Regions from separate parts of the Achromobacter sp. ESBL13 genome, predicted to be linked through region 1. Evidence: predicted binding sites of a transcription regulator. Region 1 holds the regulator's gene; each other region holds the start of a gene.
What was found. Region 1 encodes LexA, which represses DNA repair genes until DNA is damaged. Its sites were predicted from a motif close to ACTGTATNNNNATACAGT; they were not measured.
Positions count from the first base shown of each region.

Region 1 (3,226 bases):
CCATGCTGGCGGACCTGAAGGCTACCCCGGCGCAGACCGTCGTCGTGCTGCACGCGTGCTGCCACAACCCGACCGGTGTGGACCCCACGCCCGAGCAATGGAAGCAGATCGCCGCGGTTGTGAAGGAAAACAACCTGGTTCCGTTCCTGGACATCGCCTACCAGGGCTTTGGCGAGGGCCTGACCGAGGACGCCGCTGTCGTGCGCATGTTCGCCGACTTGGACATGACGATGTTCATCAGCTCGTCGTTCTCGAAGTCGTTCTCGCTGTATGGCGAACGCGTCGGCGCCCTGACGATCGTGGCAGGCAGCAAGGAAGCGGCGGGCCGCGTCCTGAGCCAGCTCAAGCGCGTTATTCGCACCAACTATTCCAACCCGCCGACGCACGGCGGCACGGTGGTGTCGACAGTTTTGAACACGCCGGAACTCTTCGCCATGTGGGAAGAAGAGCTTGCCGGCATGCGCGACCGCATCCGCCTGATGCGCAAGCAACTGGTCGAAAAGATCAAGGAACATGGTGCCAAGCAGGACTTCAGCTTCGTCCTGCAGCAACGCGGCATGTTTTCGTACTCGGGCCTGACGTCGGCTCAAGTGGATCGTCTGCGGGAAGAGCATGGCGTGTACGCGGTGTCCAGCGGCCGCATCTGCGTCGCCGCGCTGAACAGCGGCAACATTGACAAGGTCGCTGCTGGCATCGCCGCCGTGCTGTAAAACCCTTGCCTGCGCGGGCCGCCAGCGGCCCGCAATGACGAAACGGAGCCCTTTGGCTCCGTTTTGCTTTTTGGGCCTGGCGCCAGCTTGCTTTTTTGCGCTACGTCCCCCAGAATGGCGCTGTATATATGTACAGTCCGCTCATACCGGATCATCGCCATGGCCAGCAAACTCACCGATCGCCAGCAACAAATCCTGGACCTCATCCGGCAGACCGTCACGCGCACCGGCTTTCCGCCGACGCGCGCCGAAATCGCCCAGGCCCTTGGTTTCCGTTCACCGAATGCGGCAGAAGACCACCTTAAGGCATTAGCCCGCAAGGGTGCTATCGAGCTTACCGCCGGCGCTTCGCGCGGCATACGCTTGAAAGATGGGCCCTCCCAGTCACAGACGTCTCTGGCCATACCTTCATTGGCGCAGTTGCTGCTGCCGTTGGTCGGGCGCGTCGCGGCAGGCAGCCCGATCCTTGCGGCCGAACACGTCGAACGCGAGGTCGGCGTCGACCCACACCTGTTTGCCCAGGCGCCTGATTATTTGCTGAAGGTGCGCGGCATGAGCATGCGGGATGCGGGCATCCTGGAAGGTGACCTGCTTGCGGTGAAGAAGGCCTCGGAAGCGCGCAACGGCCAAATCGTCGTGGCACGCTTAGGCGACGACGTGACGGTCAAGCGCCTGCAACGCACCAATGGGCATATCGAACTGCTGCCGGAAAACCCGGACTTTCAGACCATCATCGTTGAAGCAGACCAGGAGTTCGCGCTGGAAGGCATCGCCGTCGGTTTGATCCGTACGCACGCATTGCACTGACGCAGCAGGGGTCGTCTCGCGCACTGTCTGCGGCCTAGCCCAGCCATAGCCTTGGCATCGCAACAGCCCCGGCCCTAGCGACCGGGATCGCCAAAACCAAGGCCCCATCGAAACCCAAAAAAAACCCCGCCACATGTTGGCGGGGTTTTTGTTTGGGCGCCACATATTGCGGGCGCCCTGCCGTGACAGGCGATCAGTGCTTCAGAACCGGATCCGTCGAGCCGGGCTCGGCCGGCTTCGTCACAAGCGCGTCTTTGACGGCTTCTTCCTCGGCCAGGGGTTCCGGCAGACGCTCCAGCGCCAGCTCCAACACCTTGTCGATCCAGCGGACCGGCACGATCTCAAGTTGGTTCTTGACGTTATCGGGGATCTCCGCCAAGTCCTTGACGTTTTCCTCGGGAATCAAGACCGTCTTGATACCACCACGGTGTGCCGCCAGCAGCTTTTCCTTCAGGCCGCCGATAGGCAGCACTTCGCCGCGCAGCGTGATCTCGCCAGTCATGGCGACATCGGCGCGCACCGGAATGCGTGACAGCGCCGAAACCATGGCCGTCGTGATCGCGATACCCGCGGACGGGCCGTCCTTGGGCGTCGCGCCTTCGGGAACGTGTACGTGCATGTCGTGCTTTTCGAACACGCTGTCGGCAAAGCCCAGGCGGCGAGCGCGGGACCGCACTACCGTGCGAGCCGCTTCCACCGATTCCTTCATCACGTCGCCAAGCGAACCCGTACGCTGGATCACGCCCTTACCCGGCATGTCGGCAACTTCGATCGTCAGCAGATCGCCACCCACTTCGGTCCAAGCCAGACCGGTCACCTGACCCACCTGGTTTTCCTTCTCGGCCATCCCGAAGGTGTAGCGGCGCACGCCCAGATAGTCGCTCAGGTTGTCGCCCGTGACGTTGACCGGCTTGACCTCAAGGGTCTTGCCTTCGGCCTTGGCGCGATCATTCTGGGTCAGCAATTGCTTGATGACCTTGCGGCAGATCTTGCCCACTTCACGTTCCAACGCGCGCACACCGGCTTCCCGGGTGTAGTAGCGAACGATATCGCGCAGCGCACTGTCATCGACCGTCAGCTCGTTGTCCTTCACGCCGTTGTTCTGCATCAGCTTAGGCAGCAAATGGTCGCGAGCGATATGGATCTTTTCCTCTTCCGTGTAACCGGACAGGCGGATAACTTCCATACGGTCCAACAGGGCCGGCGGGATGTTCAGCGTGTTGCTGGTGGCGACGAACATGACGTCGGACAGGTCGAAGTCGACCTCGATGTAGTGGTCCTGGAACGTGTGGTTTTGTTCCGGGTCCAGCACTTCAAGCAGCGCCGACGAGGGGTCACCGCGGAAATCCATGCCCAGCTTGTCGATCTCGTCAAGCAGGAACAAGGGATTGCGCACGCCAACCTTCGACATGTTCTGCACGATCTTGCCGGGCATAGAACCGATGTACGTACGGCGATGGCCACGGATCTCGGCCTCGTCACGCACGCCGCCCAGCGCCATACGCACGAACTTGCGGTTCGTGGCCTTGGCAATGGACTGCCCCAGCGAGGTCTTGCCGACGCCCGGAGGGCCGACCAGGCACAGGATCGGCGCCTTGACCTTGTCAACGCGCTGCTGCACGGCAAGATATTCAAGAATGCGTTCCTTGACCTTTTCCAGACCGTAATGGTCGTTGTCCAGCACCGTCTCGGCGTTGGCGATCGAGTTG
Region 1 is NZ_JAZEVT010000001.1:1,628,699-1,631,924, forward strand. Features, by position in the region: gene V6F88_RS07225 (amino acid aminotransferase) at 1-710, shown strand, start outside; gene lexA (transcriptional repressor LexA) at 870-1,517, shown strand; gene lon (endopeptidase La) at 1,711-3,226, opposite strand, start outside.

Region 2 (3,226 bases), on a different contig from region 1:
CGCGGTCGTAGGGCACGTTGGCGATGTTCTGGGCGACCACGTACGTGATCGCGACGCTCATGGGCCACAGCAGGAACAGCGGCGCCAGCATCCAGTCCAGGATTTCGCCCAGCAGCGACCGCTGCGGCGGTGCAAAGCTCGGGCCCTTGGACCCGGCTTGCATGATATCCAGCGCTTCCTGATTCAGCGGCTCGGGCCGGGGGTCAGCTGGCGAGGTACGCGGCACCCTGGTCCCGCTCCAGACAGTAGCCCAGGCCACGCACGGTCACGATCTTCACGCCGCTGGGTTCGAGCTTCTTGCGCAGCCGATGCACGTAGACCTCGATGGCGTTGGTGCTGACTTCTTCGCCCCATTCGCACAGGTGGTCCACCAACTGCGTCTTGCTGACCATGCGGCCGCTGCGCGTCAGCAGGATTTCCAACAGGCTGACTTCGCGTGCCGAGAGGTCCAGCGTCTGGTCGTCGACGATGGCGACGCGGCCCGTCTGGTCGAACAGCAGCCGGCCATGCTTGAGCATCGTGGCGCCGCCGCCCGCGCCGCGTCGCGTCAGTGCCCGCACGCGCGCTTCCAGTTCGGACAGCGCAAAAGGCTTGGCCATATAGTCGTCAGCGCCCAGGTCCAGGCCCTTCACGCGCTGTTCGATGCTGTCGGCGGCGGTCAGGATCAGGACGGGCAGGGCGGAATTGCGGGCGCGCAGCCTGCGCAGCACTTCCAGCCCGGCCAATTGCGGCAGGCCCAGATCCAGAATGAGCAGGTCAAACGCCTGGGCCGCCAGCGCCGAATCGGCGGCAAGCCCGTCACGCACGGCATCGACCGCATAACCGTTATGCCGTAATGACCGGGATAGGCCATCGGCCAGAATGCTGTCGTCTTCGGCGATCAGGATACGCATGGGGCGGCACGGAAGCTGCAAAAAGGTCCCTGTGGCGCCGGCGCTTTGCGTGCCGGCCGCCCCGGAGTAACGGGGCTATCGCCTTGTGGGCGGCCCGGCGGCGGAAAAGGGACGAAACGCCGGGGTCGGCTTCGATTCTGTCATACGGCGCCAAGCTTGCCCACTCAGGGAATACGTGCAAAACTCTGGCACACTGGTTTTTTGTACAGTACAATCCGATGCAATAATCTGAACCTGATTCAAAACAGCAACGCTGCGGTCCAAGGGTGCTCCTTCATGCCGCAACCACCAGATACGTCACAGACAGGACTTTACATGGACGACAAAACCACCAAGGCCGCCGCATCGGAAAAGGCCAAGGCGCTTGCCGCCGCGCTTTCGCAGATCGAAAAGCAGTTCGGCAAGGGCTCGATCATGCGCTACGGCGATAACGAGGTCTCGCACGATATCCAGGTGGTTTCCACGGGGTCGTTGGGTCTGGACATCGCCTTGGGCGTTGGCGGCCTGCCGCGCGGCCGCGTGGTCGAAATCTACGGCCCGGAATCGTCGGGCAAGACCACGCTGACGCTGCAAGTCATTGCCGAAATGCAAAAGATCGGCGGCACCTGCGCCTTCGTTGATGCCGAGCACGCGCTGGACGTCCAATACGCCAACAAGCTGGGCGTGAACCTGACCGACCTGCTGATCTCGCAGCCCGACACGGGCGAGCAAGCCCTGGAAATCACCGATGCGCTGGTGCGCTCGGGTTCGGTTGACCTGATCGTCATCGACTCGGTGGCAGCGCTGGTGCCCAAGGCTGAAATCGAGGGCGAAATGGGCGATTCCCTGCCGGGCCTGCAAGCCCGTCTGATGAGCCAGGCATTGCGCAAGCTGACCGCCACGATCAAGCGCACCAACTGCATGGTCATCTTCATCAACCAGATCCGCATGAAGATCGGTGTCATGTTCGGCAACCCCGAAACCACCACGGGCGGCAACGCGCTGAAGTTCTACGCATCGGTGCGCCTGGACATCCGCCGCATCGGCTCCATCAAGAAGGGTGACGAGGTCGTCGGCAACGAAACCCGCGTCAAGGTAGTCAAGAACAAGGTGGCGCCGCCGTTCAAGCAAGCGGAATTCGACATCATGTACGGCGCCGGTATTTCGCGTGAAGGCGAAATCATCGACCTGGGCGTGGCCGCAAACGTGGTCGACAAGTCCGGTGCGTGGTACAGCTACAACGGCAACCGCATCGGCCAGGGCAAGGACAACGTCCGCGAATACCTGAAAGAGCACCGCGACATGGCGATCGAAATCGAAAACCGCGTTCGCGAGAATCAGGGCATCGTCAGCCGCGCCGCTGAATTCGTGCCCACGGCGGAAGACACCGCCGAATAAGCCTCCGCCTGCCTCTGGCTCAGCGTCGCCAAGGGCCGGCAGGACAGGGTTATCGCAGCGGGGCTGGGTGGCGAGCGATGCCGCACAGCCATACACGGCAGGCGCCAAGACGGGCCTGCCGTTTTGCATCATTCGTCGGGCTGGGTGCGCCGCGTCTTTATCGATCGGGCACTCGTCCTTGACCATGGCAGGAAGCGCATGAGCTGGAAATCGACCCCTGCGTCAGCCGACCGTCTACGCGCCAAGTTGGATGACGAGTTTGAAACCGTCGCCAAGCCGCAAGGCTTGCGGCGCAGTTCGGACGCGCGGCGCGAACAAGAAGCGGCCGAGCCGGCCGCTGACAAGGATGTCTGGCAACGCAGCTCAGAGCAGCGCGCGCTGAAGTCCCGCACGTCTCGGACTTCCCGTACCCCGGACCTCTCGGACACGCCGCCAACGGGCGACAAGGCCTCGGATGAAGGCAAGCCGGCTCGCAAGGGCCCGTCGCTGAAAATGCGCGCGGTGGGATATCTGTCGCGCCGCGAGCATGCGCGCGAGGAGCTGGCGCGCAAGTTAGCCGCCTACGCTGAAGACGCCGACGAAGTCCAAAGCGTGCTGGATGCGTTGGAAAAAGAAGGCTGGTTATCGACCGAACGTTTCGCGCAAAGCCTGGTGCACCGACGTGCGTCGCGTCAAGGCGCGGCGCGCATCGTGCAGGAATTGCGCCAGCACGGCGTGGACGATATCCAGGTCGCGGAACTGCGCGAACAACTGCGCGCCACCGAATACGATCGCGCGCTGGAGGTCTGGAAAAAGCGCTTCGATACCAAGCCGCAAGACCGCGCGGCCTACGCGAAGCAGGCGCGCTTTCTGGCCAGCCGCGGCTTCGCGCACGACGTCATCCGCCGAATTTTGGGCGCGGGCGAGGGCGAGGACGATTGACTGCATCCGGCGCGGCCCCGCGAAGGCGGCCGGGC
Region 2 is NZ_JAZEVT010000003.1:72,377-75,602, reverse strand. Features, by position in the region: gene V6F88_RS14555 (sensor histidine kinase) at 1-91, opposite strand, end outside; gene V6F88_RS14550 (response regulator transcription factor) at 204-893, opposite strand; gene recA (recombinase RecA) at 1,209-2,270, shown strand; gene recX (recombination regulator RecX) at 2,469-3,191, shown strand.
Region 2: a site for LexA is predicted at 1,086-1,103, ahead of recA (recombinase RecA). Genes of this name have one in related genera too.

Region 3 (3,226 bases), on a different contig from region 1:
CATGAGAACTCCTTCAAGAAACGATTCCACGCCGCCGCAGCGGCCGACACGGCAACCGGCCGTGATCAATCGAACAGCGACAACTGGCCGGCTGCCAGCGCGCGCAACTGGCGCGCACCGCGGCCGTAGCCGCTGGAAACTGCCGGCAGGCCGTCAGAAAGGGGGACCCCTGAAGACGCTTGCGCGCCAACCGGGGATAGGAAAGCGGTAGAGGAAGGGCTAGGCGTAGCGGCAGCGGCAGCGGCAGCGGGCACAGCCACCGGGGCGCTAGCCGAGGGCGCCGCTGCGACCATCGCCGCCGCGCCCTGCCCTGCAAGCGAACCCGCCGAGAACAGAGACGGCGTGGCGCCGGACGCCACGGGCGGCTGGAAGCGATCGCAATCCAGCGCCAACCTGTGACGGTTCAGCCCCAGCTTGCGGGTCGCGACGGCGAAGCGCTGGCGCAGCAAGTCTGCCCAGATGCCGGTGCCGCGCATGCGCGAGCCGAAGTTGGGGTCGTTGCGACGGCCGTTGCGCAGGTCTTCTATGCGGTGCAGCACGCGCTGGGCGCGGTCCGGGTAATGAGCGTTAAGCCAATCCTCGAACAGGGTTTTGACCTCCCAGGGCAGGCGCAAGACGGTGTAGCTGGCGTAATGCGCGCCGGCCGCCTTGGATTCCTGAAGGATGTGTTCCATGGATTCATCATTGATGAACGGAATGACGGGCGCCACCAGCACGCCTACGGGCACGCCGGCATCCGTGAGGCTGCGCACGGCTTCCAGCCGCCGCCAGGGCGCTGCGGCACGCGGCTCCAGCGTGCGCGCCATGCCGGCGTCCAGCGTGGTGATGCTGATGTAGACGACCACCAGATTCTGCTCGGCCAGCGCTGCAAGCAGATCGAGATCCCGGCCGACCAGCGCGTTTTTCGTGACGATGGTGACGGGGTGCCGGGTTTCCAGCATCAGCTCCAGCATGCCGCGCGTCAGGCGCCAATCGCGTTCGATGGGCTGGTAGGCGTCAGTAGCAGAACCGATGTTGATCGGCGACGGCTTGTAGCCAGGGCGCGCGAGTTCCGCGCGCAGCGCATCGACGGCGTTTGCCTTTGCCACCAACCGGGTTTCGAAGTCCAGCCCGGGCGACATGCCCAAGTACGAATGCGTAGGCCGCGCATAGCAGTACACGCAACCGTGCTCGCACCCGCGATACGGGTTTACCGCAACGTCAAAGGGGATATCGGGCGAGTCATTGCGCGACAGCATCTTGCGCGCTTCTTCGGCCGTGACGGTGGTCTTGGGCGCGGGCGGAGCCAGCCGCGTATCGGGAACGATGGGGATGACCGTGGCGCCGGCGCGCGTGCGCGCCGGCGAGGCGTGCGCCAAGGCGGCGTCGGGAGAATGGGCCGACGCGGAATCGCGGGAACCATCGGGATCGGGGAAAGTGTCGGGAAAGGAATCCGCAAAGGATTCGGGGACGGAGTCGACGAAATCCGCCGGCAGGCCCGAACCAGACCAACCGTCGTCGACCTGCACACGGTCATCGCGCTGAAAGCGATGCCGAACATTAGTAACCGCACCCCGACCGCGCAAGGCGGCGGGGGCGGCAGCCGGGGACCCAGAACCGGCGGGAAAAGAATGATCGGTGCGTGCCATAAAAACTACTGTACAAAAACACAGTAGTTTTGACAAGCACCAAAACCCTTTCCGTAAGACAGCCCCACTTTACCGCAAGACGCGGAGCGCGTCTGAACAATTCGATTTCATCAGGCGATATCGCCCGGAGACCCGCGCCAGCATTGAATTTGGAAGAAATACAACACCAAAAATCGGGCGGAAATTCCGTTGTTTTCCGGCCCGATTCAGCGCTAGCGCAACATGCCCGCCGCAGCCGTCTGATGCGTGGCTTCATCGATCAGAATGAAGGCACCGGTAGACGGCACATCCGCGTAGCGATCCACCGCCAACGCCTCGCGCGTGGTGAACGTCACGCGACCAATGTCGTTCATCTGCAAGGTGCCTTCGGTGTTCTCGACTTCCTGCAATTCGTGGATGTCGCGATGCGAAAGCACCGCGCGAATCTTGGCCGACGTAAGCCGCGTGCCCGACTTCAGCAGATACTTGCGCGCCGGGTTCAACGCCTGCGCATCCAACCAGCACAGCTCGGCCTCGAACTCGCGCGTGACTTGCGCGGGCGCCGCCGTGTGCACGATGACGTCGCCGCGCGACACGTCGACATCACGATCCAGCACCACCGTGACGGAGTCGCCCGCCACCGCCTCGTCCAGCACGCGATCAAAGACGCGAACCTCGCGCACCACCGCACTGACACCCGACGGTTGCACAGTGACCGCATCGCCCGCGCGCAACACGCCGCTGGCCACCCGGCCTGCATAACCGCGAAAGTCCTCTTTCTGGTCGCCGCCGTGTCGCGCCACCCACTGCACGGGAAAGCGCAGCGGCAATGCGCGGCCATCGCTGGCCAGGTCCAGCGATTCCAGGAGCGCCAGCAAAGGCTGGCCTTCGTACCAGGGCGTCTTGGGCGACAGCGTCACGACGTTGTCGCCGTTCAACGCCGACAGCGGCAGCGCATCGAAATGCGCGATGCCCAGCTTGGCCGCCAGTTCGGCATACGCGTCGCGAATGCGTTCGAACACGGCGCGATCCCAATCGACCAGGTCCATCTTGTTCACGGCCACCACGATGTGGCGGATGCCCAGCAGGCGCGCGATAGTGCTGTGCCGCTTGGTCTGCGGCAGCAGCTTGCCGTCGGCGGCGCGCGTGGCGTCGATGAGGATGACGGCCACGTCTGCCGTGGACGCGCCGGTGACCATGTTGCGCGTGTATTGCTCGTGGCCGGGCGCATCGGCAATGATGAATTTGCGTGCGGGCGTGGAGAAGTATCGGTAAGCCACATCAATCGTGATGCCCTGCTCGCGCTCGGCTTCCAGCCCGTCGGTCAAGAGCGAAAAGTCGATGCCGTCGCCCGCCACGCGCTTGTGCTTGGCGCGCGAGATTGCATCCAACTGGTCGGCGAATACGCCTTTGCTGTCGTACAGCAGGCGGCCGATCAGCGTGGATTTGCCATCATCGACGGAGCCCGCCGTGATCAGGCGCAGCACGCCCGTGCCGGCGCCGGAAAGGAAAGAATCGTTCAGTGCATTCATGGTGCGTCCCCTGCCGCCGGCCTCAGCCGGCGTTGTGCATTCAGAAATAGCCTTCCTTCTTGCGGCGCTCCATCGAGGCCTCGGAAG
Region 3 is NZ_JAZEVT010000003.1:174,030-177,255, forward strand. Features, by position in the region: gene V6F88_RS15055 (hypothetical protein) at 1-3, opposite strand, end outside; gene V6F88_RS15060 (PA0069 family radical SAM protein) at 66-1,628, opposite strand; gene V6F88_RS15065 (sulfate adenylyltransferase subunit 1) at 1,841-3,139, opposite strand; gene cysD (sulfate adenylyltransferase subunit CysD) at 3,180-3,226, opposite strand, start outside.
Region 3: a site for LexA is predicted at 1,636-1,653, ahead of V6F88_RS15060 (PA0069 family radical SAM protein). Genes of this name have one in related genera too.